DNA from 4 places in the Bradyrhizobium sp. SZCCHNRI20481 genome. Region 4 is predicted to be linked to each of the others. Evidence: predicted binding sites of a transcription regulator. Region 4 holds the regulator's gene; each other region holds the start of a gene.
What was found. The regulator LexA, encoded in region 4, represses DNA repair genes until DNA is damaged. The targets are predictions, from matches to a motif close to TGTTCNNNNTGTGTTCNG.

Region 1: a site for LexA is predicted at 2,537-2,554, ahead of QX132_RS18185 (putative DNA modification/repair radical SAM protein). Genes of this name have one in related genera too.
Region 2: a site for LexA is predicted at 1,409-1,426, ahead of QX132_RS31565 (YifB family Mg chelatase-like AAA ATPase). Genes of this name have one in related genera too.
Region 3: a site for LexA is predicted at 2,019-2,036, ahead of recA (recombinase RecA). Genes of this name have one in related genera too.

Annotation. Positions count from the first base shown of each region.
Region 1 covers NZ_JAUEUE010000010.1:214,995-219,813, reverse strand. Annotated here, with positions in the region: gene QX132_RS18195 (DNA polymerase Y family protein) at 193-1,776, opposite strand; gene QX132_RS18190 (DNA repair protein) at 1,676-2,464, opposite strand; gene QX132_RS18185 (putative DNA modification/repair radical SAM protein) at 2,638-3,876, shown strand; gene QX132_RS18180 (UdgX family uracil-DNA binding protein) at 3,970-4,819, shown strand, end outside.
Region 2 covers NZ_JAUEUE010000025.1:87,902-92,720, forward strand. Annotated here, with positions in the region: gene QX132_RS31565 (YifB family Mg chelatase-like AAA ATPase) at 1-1,362, opposite strand, end outside; gene QX132_RS31570 (DUF2336 domain-containing protein) at 1,592-2,662, shown strand; gene QX132_RS31575 (outer membrane lipoprotein carrier protein LolA) at 2,682-3,515, opposite strand; gene QX132_RS31580 (DNA translocase FtsK) at 3,639-4,819, opposite strand, start outside.
Region 3 covers NZ_JAUEUE010000012.1:211,815-216,633, forward strand. Annotated here, with positions in the region: gene QX132_RS20930 (DUF1835 domain-containing protein) at 1-543, opposite strand, end outside; gene recA (recombinase RecA) at 839-1,927, opposite strand; gene QX132_RS20940 (hypothetical protein) at 2,490-2,783, shown strand; gene QX132_RS20945 (DUF6894 family protein) at 4,152-4,391, shown strand; gene QX132_RS20950 (hypothetical protein) at 4,580-4,711, shown strand; gene QX132_RS20955 (hypothetical protein) at 4,730-4,819, opposite strand, start outside.
Region 4 covers NZ_JAUEUE010000002.1:134,157-138,975, forward strand. Annotated here, with positions in the region: gene QX132_RS03120 (ComEC/Rec2 family competence protein) at 1-870, shown strand, start outside; gene QX132_RS03125 (hypothetical protein) at 825-1,121, opposite strand; gene QX132_RS03130 (hypothetical protein) at 1,267-1,707, opposite strand; gene lexA (transcriptional repressor LexA) at 1,967-2,665, opposite strand; gene glp (gephyrin-like molybdotransferase Glp) at 2,873-4,084, opposite strand; gene QX132_RS03145 (LysR family transcriptional regulator) at 4,317-4,819, opposite strand, start outside.

The sequences.
Region 1 (4,819 bases), on a different contig from region 4:
AGCCCAACAATCGGTCGTCCTGACGTCGACACGTCAGGGATGTGGGCGTCTCGACTCCGGCGAAAATCGGCACCGTGCACGCTGATGGTCTGTCACCCCACCCCGGCTCGCATGCGCGCATGCGAGCCGACCCTCCCCCTCCAGGGGAGGGTGAGCAGCGAGATCGCCGCGAGAGATGTGCGATCCCGGCCCTCATGCGAACAGGCCGTGCATGTACCAGGCGGGCTGTACGGGCAGGCCCTCCTGCTGATCGAGCTCGCGGTCATACAACCCGTCGCGGTAGAGCCAGAAGCGCAGGCCGTGCTCGTCCTCGACGCGGAAATAGTCGCGCGTCAGCCCCTGCCCGCCCGGCCGCCACCATTCCATGGCGATGCGCTCCGGGCCTTCGGCGCGCACCACCGCATGCGTGGCACGGCGCCAGACGAAGCGCGCGGGCGGGCCGTCCGGCACCCCGGCGATCACTTGGATCGCCTCCGGCTGCGCGAACAGCCGCAACGGGCGCAGCGGCGGCTCGCCTTCGCTGCGCTCCGGCCAATCGGCCACCGTGGCGACGGCGAGATGCTGCTGCGCCTGTAACGGCAGCTCCGCCCGCTCCGGGATGTGGGTGTCGACCGGCAGATGCACGACCACACGCTTGCCGCCGATGCGCGCGGCGATGCGGTCGATCAGCGCCGACAGCTCGTCATTGTCGTGGACATGGGCGTCGAGATCGCGCTGCTGCTGCACCACGATCTCGCTGCGGCTCGCCGACAGCCGGATCATGTCGAAGCCGAAGCCGGGATCGAGCGGATCATTCAAGGCGTCGAGCCGCTCGCGGAACAGACGGTCGATGATTGCGGCCTCGGTGACCGGCTGGCCGGTGTCGACCGCGATGACGCGCACTAGGCCGTCGGTGCGGAAGAAGCAGGCCTCGAGCCGCCGCGCGCCCTTGCCCTGCTGCACCATCGCCCTCACCAGCATCGCGGCGAGGCTGGAGAGGCTGGCCGCGATCACGGTGTCGGTCGCGACCGGCTCGGCAAAACGCTTGTCGACGATGTAGTCCGGCGGGACTTTGCGCGGGCTGATCGGCGCATCGGCCTCGCCCAGCGCCTGGGCCAGCACGCGGGTGAAGGCGACACCGAACCGCGCCGTGATCTCGTTGCGGCCGCGCGACGCGACGTCGCCGATCATCTTCAAGCCGGCGCGGCGCAGGCCGAGCGTGATCGCTTCGCTGCCGCCAAGGGCTGCCACCGGCAGCGGCGCCACCGCGGCCGCCTCCTCGCCGTCAGGCACGATGCGGCCATGCACCTGCCGGTTCAGCGTGCGCGCACACACGGCGTTGGAGGCGATCGCTGCCGACACGGTGAGACCGTGCGCGGTCAGCGCATCGCAGAGCGACCGCATCAGTTTGGCTTCGCCGCCGAAGAGATGCACGCAGCCGGTGATGTCGAGCGAAAGCCCATGCGGCGGATCCAGCGCGACCAGCGGCGTGAAGCGGTCGCACCAGTCGGCGATGCCTTCGAGCATCTTGGCGTCAGCCGCGAGGTCGGCCTCGTGGACGACGAGGTCGGGACAGACCGCGCGGGCGTTCGCCAGCGGCTGGCCGAGGCTGACGCCATGGCACGCCGCCGCCTCGTCCAGCGCATGGATCAAGAGCGCATTGGCGTCCTTGATGACGACGACCTGCGGCAGGTCGTCACGCCGATCGGCGGAGCAGTTTCGCTTGATCCGATCGATGGGCAGGCGCGGCAGCCACAGGCTGAGGATCCGCCGCCGGTTCGCTGAAACGGCACGCATCGGGGGTCCACTCCATGATCCATCGTCCGGTCTGGCCGTGACGATTGCGAATGAGCTCGGCGTCGAGACGCGGCGCGCCCCAGGCCATCCAGGGCGCCGAGGGCAGCGACGGCGCGGTGCGGACGATCCAGCGCGTCTCGGCGGTCGAAGGTTCGGGTGTGGCTGCAATGCGCAACACGAGCGCGGTCACGCCGGACTCCTGCGCGGCCAGGGTCAGCTTGCGGCTGGCGACGAGATCGAGCTTTTGCGTCTCGCCCCACACCTCCAGCATCACCCCGCCCAGCGCATCGCAGGCGAGCGCATCGGCCGCGGTGCGCAAGCCGTGATCGAGATCGGGCGCCCGCACGATCACGATGCGGCGCGGGTCGAGGCCAAGCTCGGCGAGCCCGCTCATCGACAGCGCGCCCATCTCGCGCTCGGCGAAATCCTGCCGGATCCAGATCAGCGGCCGGCGCGCCGCGACGCGCGCCGCGAGCCCGCACAGGAAGCCGGTCGCGGCCGTCGCCTGACGGCCGGTCTCGGCGAACACCTCATGCAGCGCGCCAGTGGCCAGGCCGCCCTGCAGCACGGCGTCGGCCTCGTCATGGCCGAGCGCGACCCGGCGCAGGTCATGTGCGCCATCTCCCGCCTCGAGACGGGCAATGCGGCCGCGCAGACGCGCGAGCGTATCCATGCGTGCGCCGGTCATCCGTCGCCGCTCCTCTTCCATCCATCGTGCGGGCGCTGCCGTTGTTGCAGTTGAACCCACGACGGCCCTCTTTGTTCATGATACGTTCTAATATAAAGCTAACGCCTTCGAGAGAGTCAATCGGGATTGCCCCGGATGTGATTCAGCGAATGGAATCAAAGGGATTCAAAGGTATGGAGCTGCTCCGCAAGCTGGAGATCCTGGCCGATGCCGCCAAGTACGACGCCTCCTGCGCCTCCAGCGGTACCGAGATGCGGGATTCCCGCGACGGCAAGGGTCTCGGCTCGACCGCGCCCGGCATGGGCATCTGCCACTCCTATGCGCCGGACGGCCGCTGCATCTCGCTGCTCAAGGTTCTACTGACCAATGCCTGCAACTACGACTGCCTGTATTGCGTCAACCGCGCCTCCTCCAACGTGCCGCGCGCGCGCTTCACGGTCGACGAGGTGGTGAAGCTCACCATCGATTTCTACCGCCGCAACTACATCGAGGGTCTGTTCCTGTCGTCCGGCATCATCCGCAGCCCGGACTACACCATGGAGCAGGTCGTGAGCGTCGCGCGCAAATTGCGCGAGGAGCATTGCTTCCGCGGCTACATTCATCTGAAGACGATTCCGGAGGCTGACGAGGCGCTGATCGCCGAGGCCGGCCGCTATGCCGACCGGCTCAGCATCAACATCGAGACGCCGCTGGAGACGAGCCTGACGCAGCTCGCGCCGGAGAAGGACCAGCGCGCGATCCGCCGCACCATGGGCCGGCTCCGGCTCAAGCTCGACGAGACCGCGGAAGCCAAGAAGACGGTGCGCCGGGCGAAGCCGCCGCGCTTCGCGCCGGCCGGCCAGAGCACGCAGATGATCGTCGGCGCCGACGAGGCCAACGACCGCGTCATCCTGTCGACCTCGGCCAATCTCTACGGCGCCTACAAGCTCAAGCGCGTCTATTACTCCGCCTTCAGCCCGATCCCCGATGCCAGCCGCGCGCTGCCGCTGCAGGCGCCGCCCTTGGTGCGCGAGCACCGGCTGTACCAGGCCGACTGGCTGATGCGCTTCTACGGCTTCGACGCCGATGAAATCGTCGAGGAGAGCGAGGGCATGCTGCCGCTCGACATCGACCCCAAGCTCGCCTGGGCGCTGCGCCACCGCGACCGCTTTCCGCTCGACATCAACACAGCAAGCCGCGAGGAGCTGTTGCGCGTGCCCGGCTTCGGCACCCGCACGGTGGAGCGCATCCTCGCGACCCGCCGCACCACCACGATCCGCTTTGCGGATCTGGCCCAGCTCAACGTCATCAGGAACAAGGCGCTGCCGTTCATCGTTCTCTCCGACCACCGGCCACAGCCGTCCCTGCTCGACGGCGCCGCGCTGGCGGCCCGGCTGCGGCCCAAACCGCAGCAGCTGGGATTTGGATTCTAACGGAAGCCGTCATCGCGAGCGCAGCGAAGCGATCCAGGGCCGCACGAGAAGTCTGGATTGCGTCGCTGCGCTCGCAATGACGTGAGGAGAGAAATGCACGTCGTAACCCTCGACAGCGACACCGATTTCGATGGCTGGCGCAAGGCGGCGCGGGCGCTGGCGATGAACGACGTCAAGCCGGCCGAGGTGAGCTGGCGCGTCAAGGGCGCGGCGGCCGATCTGTTCGACGATGAAGCCGAGACGACGCTGCCGGAGGTGCCGGAGGGCGCGTTCTCGGTGCCGGCGAGCTTCATGGAGCTCGCGGAGAGCGCGATCCTGCACAGTGACCCCAACCGCTTCACCCTGCTCTATCGGCTGCTGTGGCGTCTCAGGACCAACCACGACCTGATGGAGATCGCGACCGATCCTGATGTCGCGCAGGCCAACGCGCTGGCGCGAGCGGTGCGCCGCGACGTCCACAAGATGCACGCCTTCGTCCGCTTCCGCGAGGTCGGCCGCGAGCGCGAGACGCGCTACGTCGCCTGGTTCGAGCCGGAGCACCACATCGTCGAACGCGCCGCGCCGTTCTTCGCCCGCCGCTTCGCCGACATGCCGTGGTCGATCCTGACGCCCGAACTCTGTGCGCATTGGGACGGCAGCCGCGTCAGCTTCACGCCCGGTGTGAGCAAGGCTGACGCGCCGTCGGAGGACCGGCTCGAAGAGCTGTGGCTGCGCTATTACGCCAGCATTTTCAATCCGGCACGGCTGAAAGTGAAGGCGATGGAAAAGGAGATGCCGAAGAAATATTGGCAGAACCTGCCCGAGGCGAAGCTGATCCAGCCGCTGATCGCGGCCGCTGCCCGGCGCACCACGGAGATGATCGCCGAGCCCGGCACCTCACCGCACAAGCCGCAGAAACGCGTCGAGGAGAGCGAGATGACCCGCAAGCCAACCCCACACGCGC
Region 2 (4,819 bases), on a different contig from region 4:
CTGGCTGGGCGCATCGAGCCTGGCGATCTCGTCGAGCACGGCGGCCGGCGCCTCGGCGTTGGTCCGGATGTGCGGCAGGCCGGCTTTGGCATAGCGGGCGCGCTGCAGGTCGCGCGCGGCCGCGACGCGGGCCGCGACCTCGGTCGAGCCTTCCTTGGACGGCGGCAGGATCAGGTCGGCGGCGGTGACCGCGGGCACCTCGATGCGCAGGTCGATGCGGTCCATCAACGGGCCGGAGATGCGCATCTGGTAGTCGGCGGTGCAGCGGTCGATGCGGCCGCGCTTGCAGGCATAGCCGGGCTCGAAGGCGTTGCCGCAACGGCACGGATTCATCGCGGCGACCAGCATGAAGCGGGCAGGGTAGGTGACCCGGTGATTGGCGCGCGAGATCGAGACCTCGCCATTCTCCAGCGGCTGGCGCAGCGAATCGAGCACGCGCGGATCGAACTCCGGCAGCTCGTCGAGGAACAGCACGCCCTGATGCGCCAGCGAGATCTCGCCGGGGCGGGCGCGCAGGCCGCCGCCGGTCAGCGCCGCCATGCTGGCGGAATGATGCGGGCTGCGGAACGGCCGCCGCGACGTCAGCGCGCCGCCCTCGATCTCGCCGGCGACCGAGGCGATCATCGAAACTTCCAAGAGTTCTGCCGGCGACAGCGGCGGCAGGATCGACGGCAGTCGCGCCGCCAGCATCGACTTGCCGGCACCGGGCGAGCCGATCATCAGCAGATGATGCCCGCCGGCGGCCGCGATCTCGAGCGCGCGCTTGCCGCTCTCCTGGCCCTTGATGTCGCGCAGGTCGAGCAGGCTTGCGGGTGCCTCCTGGATCTTCGGCTGCGGCCGCGACAGCACCTGCGTGCCCTTGAAATGGTTGGCGATCTGGATCAGCGAGCTCGCCGCGATGATCTGCAGGTCCGGGCTCGCCCACGCCGCCTCGGCGCCGCAGGCGGCCGGGCAGATCAATCCTTCCTCGCGCGCATTGGCGCCGATGGCCGCGGGCAGCACGCCGGCGACTGGCGCGATCGAGCCGTCGAGGCCGAGCTCGCCCAGCACGGTGAAGCCGCCGAGGGCATCCGGCGGAATGGCGCCGATCGCGGCCATCAGCCCCAGCGCGATCGGCAGGTCGTAATGGCTGCCTTCCTTGGGCACGTCGGCCGGCGCGAGGTTCACGGTGATGCGCCGCGCCGGCAGCGCCAGGCCCGAGGCGATCAGCGCCGAGCGCACCCGCTCGCGCGCTTCCGACACCGCCTTGTCCGGCAGGCCGACGATCGCAAACGCCGGCAGGCCGGGTGCGACCTGGACCTGCACGTCGACCGCGCGGGCCTCGATCCCCTCGAAGGCGACGGTGGAAACGCGCTGGACCATGATGCCCCTCCCAGCGACCAAGCTAGCGGAAGCAGGGATTGTTCGCAAGAACAATACAGGAACACGGTCGTTGCCACGCTCTGTTGCAATCCATTAACGACAGCCGCGCGGGTTGCAGCTCCGTCCGCCGGGCTTAACGCCCCTTTAGTCCGGCCTTCGCATTCTTCCTCAATTGATGATCGACCCGCGCCTCTGTCATAGCCAAGAGGCGCCCAACGAGGGACGTGCGATGCCTCCAGCGCCTGCGGCAGCTCCGACCGCCAAGACGCCCGCCGGTGATGCGCGGACGGTGTCCGAGCTCGCCACCGACTTGCTGCGCCGGACGACCAGCCTGTTCCTGGCCGGTCCGCGGCCCGCATCGGACGAGCAGCTCGATCTCTACGATCAGATGTTCGCTCGGCTGATGCCGCAGGTCGCGACCGAGCTGCTGGCCGAGCTGAGCATGGCGCTCGCCGGCGTCGAGCGCGCGCCTTACGCCACGGCGCGGCTGCTCGCCGTTCACCCCGAATTGCGCGTCGCCGGGCCGATGCTGGCCAAGGCGGCGGTGCTGACCGAGCGCGACCTCGCCGAGTTCATCCGCACCGGCAGCCCGGCGCATCTCGTCGCGCTCGCCAGCCGCAGGGGCATTGGCGACAGCCTCACGACGCAGCTGATTGCACGCGGCTTTCCGGCGGTGCGCATGGCGCTGGCACAGAACCTCTCCGCCCGGCTGTCCGAGGATGGCTATCGCAGCCTGTTCAAGATCGCCGAGCGCGACGAGGATCTCGCCGAAAAGCTCGCGCTGCGCACAGATCTGCCGGCCAAGCTGTCGCGGGCCTTCGTCGCCGCGGCGAGCGAGGGCGCCCGCGCCCGCTTCATCAAGGCCGCACCGCCGGCGACCCGCGCCACCCTGCAGGCGACGCCGACCCGCTCGCCCGGCGCGGCAATGCGCGCGATCTGGGATTATCAGCAGGTCAAGGCCGAGGTTGCCGCCCTCAGCCGCACCGGCAAGCTCGGCGACTCCGCCGTCAACCGCTTCTGCGCCACCGGCGATTTCCCTGCCGTGATCGCAGCGCTGGCGCTGCTCTGCGTCGTCACCATCGAGACGATCGAAGCGCTGCTGGAGGAGGACCGTCTCACGGATCTGCTGCTGGCCTGCAAGGCGGCGCGGCTGAGCTGGGCGACGACGTCGATGATCCTGCGCGGCCGGCCCGGCTGCGACGCGCTTCCGGCCGATGACCTCGAGGAGGCGCGCAAGCGCTTCGAGAAGCTTGCACTGTCCGAAGCGCAATGGAAGGTGCGCGGGCTCGAATCGCGCTGAGCGAGCGCGAGAGGCGGCGTCAGCCCGGCGGCGTGCTCGGATAGGCCGTGAAGTCGATCTTGAACATCGCCGGATCGAGCTTCTTGGTCGTATCGAGATTGTAGACGGCGATGGTGGTGTCGTAGCCCTGCGGATCGGTCACGGTCCACTGCTTGAGCTGGCCGTCCTTGACGCCGAGCATCAGCATCAGCCGGCTGGTGCCGATCAGCGCCTGCTTCTCCTCGATCGTGATCGTGACGTAGAGGTCGTCGGCCGCGACCGCGATCACGTTGGTGTCCTTGAGCAGGTCGATGCGGTCCGACAGCAGATAGCGCAGCGGCGTCTGCGACAGCGGATAGACGTCCTGGGTCGCGAGCTTGCGGTCGCGCACGACCAGCGAGGAGCCGTCGGCGATGATGTCGATCGGCGTCGGCGGCTCGTATTCGAAGCGGACCTTGCCCGGCTTCTGGATGTAGAAATCGCCCTTGGTCTTGCTGCCGTCCGGGCCGACCTGGACGAAGTTCCCGACCAGGGTCTGCAGCGACGACAGATAGGCGCTGACCTTGGCCGCCTGCGCCTTCTGGTTGGCGTCGAACGAGGTGAAGATGCTGGCCGGCACATTGCGCCGGGGATCGGGAATGACCGGATTGGGCGGGGCCGTCTGGGTGGTCGAGGGGCTCTGGCCGGCCCGCTGCTGGTCGGAGGCGCTGAGCTGGGAGCCGCTCTTCGGGCCTGATTTCGGAGCCGGCGTGCCCTGCGCGGCGGCGTGACCGGACGCACCGGCGACAGAGCATGTCGCCACGGCGCAGGCGACCAGCCAGGCGCCGATCCGGCGCCCGCGCGAAGCTGCGTGATACGAAAACGTGCTGTTCAACAAGGAGCTTTTCAAAACGACGTCCTGAGTTTTACGCGTTCTATCCCGGATCGGGCGGGCAGCGTGATCGTAATCGCGTGAAGATCGGGCACCGAAGCGGCGTTTCTGCGGCCATCGGGGCCGTCAGAATCCGCCTTCCTCCTCGGGCACCAGGATCTCGCGCTTGCCGGCGTGGTTGGCCTGGCCGACGATGCCTTCCTGTTCCATCCGCTCCATCAGCGAAGCGGCCTTGTTATAGCCGATCTGCAGCCGGCGTTGAATGTAGCTGGTGGAGGCCTTGCGGTCGCGCTTGACCACGGCGACCGCCTGGGAGAACAGGTCGTCGCCACCGCCGCCGCCCATGCCGGTGGCATCGAACACGGCGCCATCCTCCTCGCTCGGCTCCTCGGCGGTGACCGCCTCGAGATATTCCGGCGAGCCCTGTGCCTTCAGATGCTTGACGACCTTCTCGACCTCCTCGTCGGAGCAGAACGGGCCGTGCACGCGGCTGATGCGGCCGCCGCCGGCCATGTAGAGCATGTCGCCCTGGCCGAGCAGCTGCTCGGCGCCCATCTCGCCGAGAATGGTGCGGCTGTCGATCTTGGACGTGACCTGGAAGGAGATGCGGGTCGGGAAGTTCGCCTTGATGGTGCCGGTGATGACGTCGACCGACGGGCGCTGCGTTGCCAGGATGACGTGCAGGCCGGCGGCGCGCGCCATCTGGGCGAGGCGCTGCACCGTGCCCTCGATGTCCTTGCCGGCGACCATCATCAGGTCGGCCATCTCGTCGACGATGATGACGATGTAGGGCAGAGGATCGAGGTCGAGCTTCTCCTCCTCGTAGATCGCCTTGCCGGTTTCCTTGTCGAAGCCGGTATGGACGGTGCGCGTCAGCTCCTCGCCCTTGGCGCGCGCTTCGCCCAGACGGGCATTGTAGCCGTCGATGTTGCGCACGCCGAGCTTGGCCATTTTCTTGTAGCGCTCCTCCATCTCGCGCACGGCCCATTTCAGCGCGACGACGGCCTTCTTCGGATCGGTGACGACCGGCGTGAGGAGATGCGGAATGCCGTCATAGACCGACAATTCGAGCATCTTCGGATCGACCATGATCAGCCGGCACTGGTCCGGCCGGAGCCGGTAGACCAGGCTCAGGATCATGGTGTTGATCGCGACCGACTTGCCCGAGCCGGTGGTGCCGGCGATCAGCATGTGCGGGGTGCGGGCGAGATCGATGATGATGGATTCGCCGCCGATGTTCTTTCCGAGGCACAGCGGCAGCTTGGCGACGCTCTCGGTGGCCTCCTTGGCGACGAGCAACTCGCGCA
Region 3 (4,819 bases), on a different contig from region 4:
CGGCAGTGCACTGAGATCCTGCTTCAACAGATCGAACCAGGCTTGCGGCGTCGGCGCCCGAAACGCCCGCCATGCCAGATGACCCAGGTCGAGATGCTCACGTGCGAGCTCGACGCCGGCAATGGTCCGACCGGCGAGTCGCCCGGCCGGGGCATCGAATAGCGGTACATCGACATGCCGCAATACGATCTTCGTCGCGATCTCCGCGTGATGGCGCAGATAATCCAAGAGCCAGATCAGCACCAACTGGTCGTTCGGACGGGTCCCCATCCACAGCTCGACGCTATCGCAGCGGTCGACAAGTTCGAGAAAACTGTGACTCCGCCCGCCGGCCGCCATGACGTCGCTACGCGAGGCGAAATCCAACCAATGCCCCCTCTTCCGTCGCGTGGTGCGCTGGACGAGATACGCCGATAATTCGGCATCGGATGGCAGCGGTCCCCACACGAAACGATGGAGAATTGGCACCACCAGGTCGGCAAAGCCGCCCCTCCGAAGCGCTCCGGCACTCGGATCATCGGCCGCTAGAATCAAACGCGTCATGCTGTCGGCTCCGGCACGGCCCGATTGGCTCAAGGCGCTATCAACATATTCGCGATCGGCTCCCGGCGCCCAGGATCGGCGTCGGAAACCCCGGTGCCGCCGCGCGGATCCGGTCCGCTCGTCCGCGTGCACGCCTTCAGCTATTCGCGTTGGAGATCGTATCCGGCGCTCAGAGACGCATTCTCGCTGCATTCGGGAATGCAGCCGCAGATTTCGGCAGAGCACCACACATCTGCAAACGGGCGCTGGAACGTCGGCAACTCAACGTCCACGGCGCCCCGCCGCCGCCGTGCCCCTACTCTTCCGCCGGCTCCTCACCGTCGGCGTCGCGCTCGGCATTGCCGGCCAGGATCTGCTCGGCGATCAGGCCGGAGTTCTGGCGGATCGCGGCTTCGATCTTGGCAGTCATGTCCGGATTGGCCTTGAGGAACGATTTCGAATTCTCGCGTCCCTGCCCGAGACGCTGGCTATCGTAGGAGAACCAGGCGCCGGACTTCTCGACGATGCCGGCCTTGACGCCGAGATCGAGGATCTCGCCCATCTTGGACACGCCCTCGCCATACATGATGTCGAACTCGACCTGCTTGAACGGCGGCGCCAGCTTATTCTTCACCACCTTGACGCGGGTGGTGTTGCCGATCACCTCATCGCGCTCCTTGATCGCGCCGATGCGACGGATGTCGAGGCGCACCGAGGCATAGAACTTCAGCGCGTTGCCGCCCGTGGTGGTTTCCGGCGAGCCATACATCACACCGATCTTCATGCGGATCTGGTTGATGAAGATCACCATGGTGTGGGATTTGTTGATGGAAGCGGTCAGCTTGCGCAGCGCCTGGCTCATCAGGCGGGCCTGCAGGCCGGGCAGCGACTCGCCCATCTCACCCTCGAGCTCGGCCTTGGGCACCAGCGCCGCGACGGAATCGACGACCAGCACGTCGACCGCCCCCGAACGCACCAGCGTGTCGCAGATTTCCAGCGCCTGCTCACCTGTATCCGGCTGCGAGATCAGCAGCTCGTCGATGTTGACGCCCAGCTTGCGCGCATAGACCGGATCGAGCGCGTGCTCGGCATCGATGAAGGCGCAGATGCCGCCCTTCTTCTGCGCCTCGGCCACCGTGTGCAACGCCAAGGTGGTCTTGCCCGATGATTCCGGCCCGTAGATCTCGACCACCCGCCCTTTTGGCAGCCCGCCGATCCCCAACGCGATGTCGAGCCCGAGCGAGCCGGTCGACACCGTCTCGACATCCATCGAGCGGTCGTTCTTGCCCAGCTTCATCACCGAACCCTTGCCGAACTGACGTTCGATCTGGGACAGCGCAGCAGAGAGCGCCTTACTCTTATCCATTGAGGAACCTTCGACGATACGCAGGGCGGTGGCGGACATTGGCGCTCCTTATGGCGGGGATTCGCGAGATGGACAAACGGTTAACGAGGTCGGCCAGCAATCTTGAGGTGAATGTACTCCATCCGTTCTTTGTTCGCAATATGTTCTTCTCAACAATCATCGCTCTCAGCCCCCCTGACAACCGCGGGGACACGCCTGCCACTCGAGGGCCGGCGCGCAGTCCACCGAGCAGCAGCGAGGGAGCGCTGCCCGATCAGCGCGCCCAGAAGCGAAGTACGGGGTGCAGGATGACGGCGACCGCGAAAGGATCCTGATCCGGCTGGAGGCGGAAGCCATGTGCGCGAGCGGCGCAGCCGCCGACCGGCGATCGCGCGGATGATGACCAGCCTGTCCGAGCGCTCCAACCTCGCTTCCCACGCCTGCGGCAGACGTCGACTCAATTATAAGTTGTTATTATCGTCTCGGCTTTGCCCTTATCATTCTGCTGGTCCTTCTCTATGAGCCTCGCACACCGCTTCCAATTTTCGGGACCAGCATGACCGGATCCAACAACGAACAGACCCTCACGTTGTGGCGCCCCGTCGGCCCAAAGGAGCTTGCCTTGATCGAGGCGTCGGGCATGCGTGCGTTTCCGCCGCGCCTTCCTGAGCAGCCGATCTTCTACCCGGTGCTGACCGAGGACTATGCCGTGAAGATCGCACGGGACTGGAACGTGCCGGCGAGCGGCCGCGGCCATGTGCTACGCTTCGCGATCCTGCGAGGCTTCATCGACAACTACGAGGTGCGCGAGGCCGGCGGCCGCGAGCATCTCGAGTACTGGATTCCCAGCGAAGACCTGGCCGACTTCAACGCCGCGATCGTCGGACCGATCGTGCTCGTCAGGTCTTTCCCTTGAAACTACCAAACTCCTACACGCGTGCGTAGATCGCACATTCCGGGGTTCTCCTGACAGGAACGAAGTTCCCTCGCCTCTTCTGCTTTTGTTCGGCTCATCGTGCGTGCAGGCGCACCGTTTCGATGCAGATGCGCATGCAATGCTCGGCCGCGCGCAAGCTGTGTCCGGCCAGAAGTTCCGCAACAGAAGCGTCCGCGGATCTGCCGCGGCTTTCTGAGGCGGAATGGCACCCTGCGTTCCAACCGGAGCAATGGCCGGCGCGCGAGCAGCTCGACGGTCGCCATATGACGAGCGACAGATGAAATGGCGCCCGCCAGGACGCTGTCTCGTGCCATGCCAGAGGGAGCCACGAGGGCCGTTCGCGCAGCCCCCTATGACCGGGCGAATGAGTGGGCCGAATGGAAGCCGGCGTGATCCGCATCACGCAGCACGCGGCGCTCACGACATCTTCAAGCCACAAACCATTGTCATAAACTTTGGGTTGCGTTATAGAATCGTGGTTGTCGTACGTCTGAGCAAATTTTTGATCAGCCCCGGATTTGTTTGTTCGTTGCGATGATGTGGCCGCACATTGTCAGTGGTGTATCGCCTTTGGTGTATCGCCCGTGGTGTGCCGTCGACCGATCCCTTGCAGCCTGCCAGCTACAACATTTGCAGGCTCCGTCACCCGTAGGCGCCCGGCCCTGAAACCATCCGCGCCGAAAGAAAGCCCCGGACGACGTCCGGGGCTTTCGACGTTGATAGCTCCGCTCGGGATGCATCCCCCCGTCATTGTCGTGATGTCGAGGAACGGATCGCTTGCGTTGCGCTTCATATTGGCGATGACAAGAGATGACGTGACGTGCCCGTCCTGCAGGGCCGGCCTTCAAAGGATCGAGCTTCACTCGCAGCAAGGCGCCGCGGGAGAGAGGCGTTGTCCGGCTTGCGATGAACTCTTGGAAATGGTCGACGGCGCGACGCAGATCGCCTACCGACTGACAGCCGTGCCGGAACGGATCTTCGATCACAGCTAGGCGCGCGTCCCACGGCGATTGATCGAGATGGCAACCTTGATCTGACGCAAGGCACGCCTACAAGTTTCGCACTAATCTAACTACGTCATTGCCGAACTGCCCTCGCTGGGAAGCTACGACGTTGACGCCGAGCCTCGGACCGCGGCGGTCCGAGGCTCATTCTCCGAGGCTCATTCGTTGGCCCGCAATCCGTCCGATTGCGCCGCACATCCCCAACGGCAATCAGCTCAACCGAGCGGACAGCGCGACCGACCGTATTTTACCGGAATTGATCCGAGGGGGTTTTGCGCTTCCATTTGCGATGCGTACATCAAACCCAGCGGCCTGGGGCGGTCAGGGCTCACCGGTTTTGGCAATGCCGCTCTATTTCTTTCGTATCCGTAACGGCCACTTCTCAGGCGCGTCCGAGTATGGGACCGAGTGCGCCGACCGCAACGCAGCCTGGAAAGAGATGACCACCGTCTGTGCCGACATGGCCAGCAGCATCTCGCGCAAGCTCGCCGAAAACTCCGAATGGCAGATGGAGCTGCTCGACGAGGCACGGCAGCCGGTCTTCCGCATCCGGATCGTCGCCGAGTCGCTGGATCAGGCCTGACGGCTCGCCACACCTCTTGTAGATCGTCACCGACGAGAACCACAACCGAAGCCTGTGGCCGGCGAGGTGACTGCGCGTCATTTCGCCAGCCGAGCTTGATCCAGATCAAAATGCCTGTCTGCATCCTGGCAGACATTTAAATTTGTATGGGTAATCTGATCTTCAAATGTCCGCGAACGGGGATGAACGTGCAGCATTGGCTGGAAGAGCCGAAGCCCGGCGATCCCGCGTACGCCTATGAAACCGTGGTCTGCAAGGCCTGCACGCGGCTTCATTTCATCAATCGCGACACACGCAAGCTTCTCGGCGAGAAGGAATGAGGCGCTAGCCGGAATGATTCAATCGGCGCTGGGAAGCCGCCGCATCGTGAACTCGATGGCCCCATCGGGAAGCTCGCGCCAGCTTTCGACGGCGCTCATGTAGCCGGC
Region 4 (4,819 bases):
GTCACGCCCTATGGCGTGCTCGCCAATCTCGCGGCGATGCCGGTGGTTTCGGTGCTGGTGATGCCCGCCGGACTGCTCGGCCTGCTGGCGGCGCCGTTCGGGCTCGACGGTCCCTGGTGGACGCTGATGGGCCTCGGCATCGACTGGATGATCGCGGTGACGCGCTGGGTGGCGGCGCTGCCCGGCGCGGTCGGGCGCATCCCGGGCTTCGGCATCGGTCCGCTGATCCTGGCCAGCCTCGGCGTCATCCTGATCGGCCTGCTGCGCACACCGCTGCGCTGGTCGGGCGCCGTCGGGCTCGTGGTGGCCACCGCGTGGGCCGCCACGACGCCGCTGCCCGACGTCCTGATCGCCGGCGACGGGCGCACGGTGGCGGTGCGCGGCCGTGACGGACGCCTGCATGTGATGCGCACCGGCAAGGACGTGTTCGCCACCAAGGAGTGGCTCGCGGCCGACGCCGATGCCCGGCTGCCGGCGGATTCATCGCTCGCCGATGGCGTCTCCTGCGACGAGGCGGGCTGCGTGGTCGCGATGGCCGACGGCCGATTCGCCGCCTTGACCCTGCGCGCCGAGGCGCTCGACGATGATTGCGCCCGTGCCGCGCTGATCGTCACCGCGCGCGCCGTGCCGTCATCCTGCGCGGCGGCCGTCATCGATCGCCAGCGCCTGCAGCAGCAGGGCGCCTTGATGCTGGTGCAGCGGGGCACCGGCTTCTCCGTCACGCCGGTGCGCGCTGGCGGCACCGATCGCCCGTGGTGGCCGGCGCCCGCCGAGGCCGGCGAGTTCGACACGACGCTGACGCCGCGTGCGCCGGTGTCGCGGCTTCAGGACGCGACGCCGCCGGAGACGGAGCAGGGCGAACAGGATTGAGCGCCGGACAGCTCGAACGTGCTGAGATGATACAACGTGCCGAGATGATACTCGGTGTCGTCGGGTCCATCGAACAGCGAGGGACCTTCGACCAGCGTGAACGCAGCGCCCGGATATCGTTGCCAGATGGCGATGTCATCAGCCGTGACCGTCAGCCATCCGAACGCAAGCATGTAGCGGTCGGGCTCGGTGATCCGGTCAGCCTTGTTCCAATCGATCTTGTTGACCGCGGCGGCAAGCTCCCCCGGCACACAATGCTGGCCGAGGGATGTCGTTCCTATTCGATGCGATGCCGGAGCGTGAGGGTCGCCCGAAAGGACCTTGCGCTTGCAGAAACCAAATCTCCCCCGGCCGAAAGCTCGCTCATGACCGAGAGAAATGCGGACGCGCAGGCGCTCAGGTGATGCTGATGCGGCGAATCGGTGTGGCCTGCGAAGCCGGAACGTCCTCCGCCACGCCCGGGCGGCGCTCGGCCGGCTGCTTGCTGACCGGCAATTGTAGCACGGTGACGCGCTGGCCCTCGCAGAGCTGGGTCACCAGCACGTGGCGGCCGTCGGCGAATTCGATCGCGTCGTGATGGCGATCGGGGATGTGCGTCTCGATGCTGTTGAACTTCGCGACGCGCTCGCGGATCGTCCGGGTCCAGAGCCAGCGGCTGTCGTAGCGGACGTCCTCGACAAATGCCAACTCGGTGCCGGGCAGCATGCAGACGGCGACGGTCGGCTCGCTCTCGAGGGCGAAGCCGCGGGTGGCGGTGCCGCGAAACGTCGTCGAGATCAACGTCTCGCCGACCTTGGCGGGACGGGACGCAACCGCATGGAGGCTGTAGTCACACATCGGATCGCTCCTCGTTGAGAGATAGCCGACCCACGCTCCCCCCGGACAGGCGCAGGCCTCTATCAGAGTGGACATCGATGGTGATGTTAGCGCGCGCTTCACGGCAATTCTGCGCTGATCTGCACCGCGTGCGCCCGCGGGCGATCACAAGCGTTTGAGCATGCCGCGCTGCACATCCTGAGGTGCATTCGCGTGTGACCAATTTCGATCGGCGGCGAAGCGCGTGCGCCCGTCGCCGATCGACCGATCGCGTCCGCGATCAGTACTTGCGATACAGCCCGACCAGCTTGCCTTGGATCTTCACCCGGTTCGGCGGCAGGATGCGGACCTCGTAGGCGGTGTTGGCCGGCTCCAGCGCGATCGATGCGCCGCGGCGGCGGAAGCGCTTCAACGTCGCTTCCTCGTCGTCGATGAGCGCTACCACGATGTCGCCGGTGTCGGCGGTCTCGTTGCGCTGGATCAGCGCCATGTCGCCGTCGAGGATGCCGGCATCGACCATGGAGTCGCCGCGCACCTCGAGCGCATAGTGATCGCCGTTGCCGAGCATGTCGGCAGGCACGCTGATGGTGTGGCTGCGCGTCTGTAGCGCCTCGATCGGGGTACCGGCGGCGATGCGGCCCATCACCGGCACCGCGACGGGGCGCTCGCCATCGTCCAGCGCGGGACTGCTGGTGCGCACCTTGCCGAGATTGCCCTCGATCACCGATGGGGTGAAGCCGCGGCGGTTGTTGGCGGCCTGTGACAGCTCGGGCAGCTTGATCACCTCGATCGCGCGGGCGCGGTTGGGCAGCCGGCGGATGAAGCCGCGCTCCTCGAGCGCCGTGATCAGGCGATGAATGCCGGACTTCGAGCGCAGATCGAGCGCATCCTTCATCTCGTCGAAGGACGGCGGCACGCCGGCTTCCTTGAGCCGCTCGTTGATGAACCGCAGAAGTTCGTACTGTTTGCGCGTCAGCATCTCGACCTGGTCCCCAGTTTGTTGTCGTCCGAGTCCAGGAGCTGCGCCTTGAGCACAAACCGGCTGAGAGCGCCTTGGAGTCGGACCATCATCGCGTCGCCCGCAACATACTAAAAACAAATCATGAACGGACACTATATGTTCGATGTGTGTTCCGCAATCCTTAAATTGTAGTGAACGGACCGGGCTTTGCCGGGGGGAAACGGCCTAGCTCGGCAGGCGCAGGATCTCGCACGGGCTGCCGGCGGCGGCCTTCGGCGCAAACGCCCGCCGGATCACCAGCGCCTGCGAGAGCGCGAGATTGCCGAGCAGCGACGAATCCTGCTGGGTCACCGGCGTTGCGATCAGGGTGCCGTCGGCGCGCTCCTCGAGCTGCGCCCGCAGATAGTCCTCGCGCGAATCGTTGGCCCCGAGTTCGCGGCCGAGCAGGGCGGTCTCGCGTGGCATGCGAGCTTCGTCGCGGCCGAGCAGCCGCCGAATCAGCGGCACCAGGAACAGGATGGCGCAGACATAGGACGACACCGGATTGCCGGGCAGTCCGATCACCCTCATGTCGCCGAGCCGTCCGTGCATCATCGGCTTGCCCGGCCGCATCGCGATCTTCCAGAACGCCATCTCGACGCCCTCGGCTTCGAGCGCCTGCTTGACGAGGTCGTGATCGCCGACCGAGGCGCCGCCGGTCGTGATCAGGATGTCGGCCTTGGCCTCGCGCGCCCGCCGGATCCCGGCGATCGTGGCCTCCATCGTATCCGCGGCGATGCCGAGATCGATCGGTGTCGCGCCCTCGCTGCGCACCAGCGCCCGCAGGGCGTAGCCGTTGGAATAGACGATCTGGCCCGGGCCGGGCGTCGAGCCAGGCATCACGAGCTCGTCGCCGGTGGCGAGCAGCGCCACCTTCGGCCGGCGCCGCACCGGCAGTGCCGGATGATTCATGCTGGCCGCCAGCGACAGGTCGCGGTCGCTGAGCCGGCGGCCCGCCTTCAGCAGCACCATGCCCTCATGAAAGTCGACGCCGGCGGGCCGGATGTGCCGGCCCTTGATCGCGGCCTCGGTGATCACGACGTGGCCATCTTCGGCGATCGTGTCCTCCTGGATCACCACCGCGTCGGCGCCCTCAGGGACAACGCCACCAGTGAAGATGCGCGCCGCCTCGCCGGGTCCGACCACGCGATCGAACGGCCGCCCCGCCGCGACCTCGCCGATCACCCTCAGCCGCACCTTGGCCTGGGCTGCGTCCGCCGCGCGCACGGCGTAGCCGTCCATCGCCGACATCGCCTCGGGCGGCTGCGTCCGCAGCGCCGCGAGGTCGCGGGCCAGGATGCGGTGATGGGCCTCGTCCAGCGTCACCAGCTCCTCGGCCAGCGGCTCGGCGCCGGCGAGCACGGCGGACAACGCATCAGACACCGGCATCAGGGCCATGAGAGTTCCTTCGGACGGAGACGGCAGATCGAATGAGTCGCCTTCTAACCGAACGCGCACGGCCCGGCCAAGGGCTCAGGCCGCTTCCTGCCTTCTGATCGTCTGATGTTGGCCGCGTCCGGGCCGCTGCCTCACGACCGCGCGAGAAACCCTGCAATCAGTGCGCAGAAGGTCGACCGCAGTGCCAAGGCGTTGGCCGATGCGCCGTTCCGATTAGCTCCCGCCCCGCGTTCTATCCAGCAGCCGCGCGACAGGCGGCGCGCTCGGTCGTGTGCAGGATGTCCGCCACCATGTTCCGCAGCCAGACCGATGCTGCATCACGATCGAGCTGCAGCGGCCAGACCATCGAGACGGCCGGCAGCCGCAGCTTCAACGGCGCGGGACAGAGCGTCAGCCCAAATCGCGGCCCGTAGAGCTTTGCCATCCTGGTCGGTATCGTCGTGATCACCGGTGATGCGGCGACCGTCGCCAGCACGCTGAGGAATTCCGAGGAGGCCGAGACCACGTTGAGCTCGGTCCCGATCTCATCCAGCGCCGCCTCCAGACAGCCCTGCAGGCTGTTGGTCAGCGTCACCAGCGCGTGCGGAAGCGACAGATAGTCGGCGAGGCTGATCGGCGTTTTCATCGCGATGCGCTTTGGATTGTAGACGCAGCTCAGCGCCTGCTCGAACAGGAGCTGGGATCTGTGCCGCTGTGCGACGGCGTCGAAGCAGCCGACCGCGACATCCAAGGCTC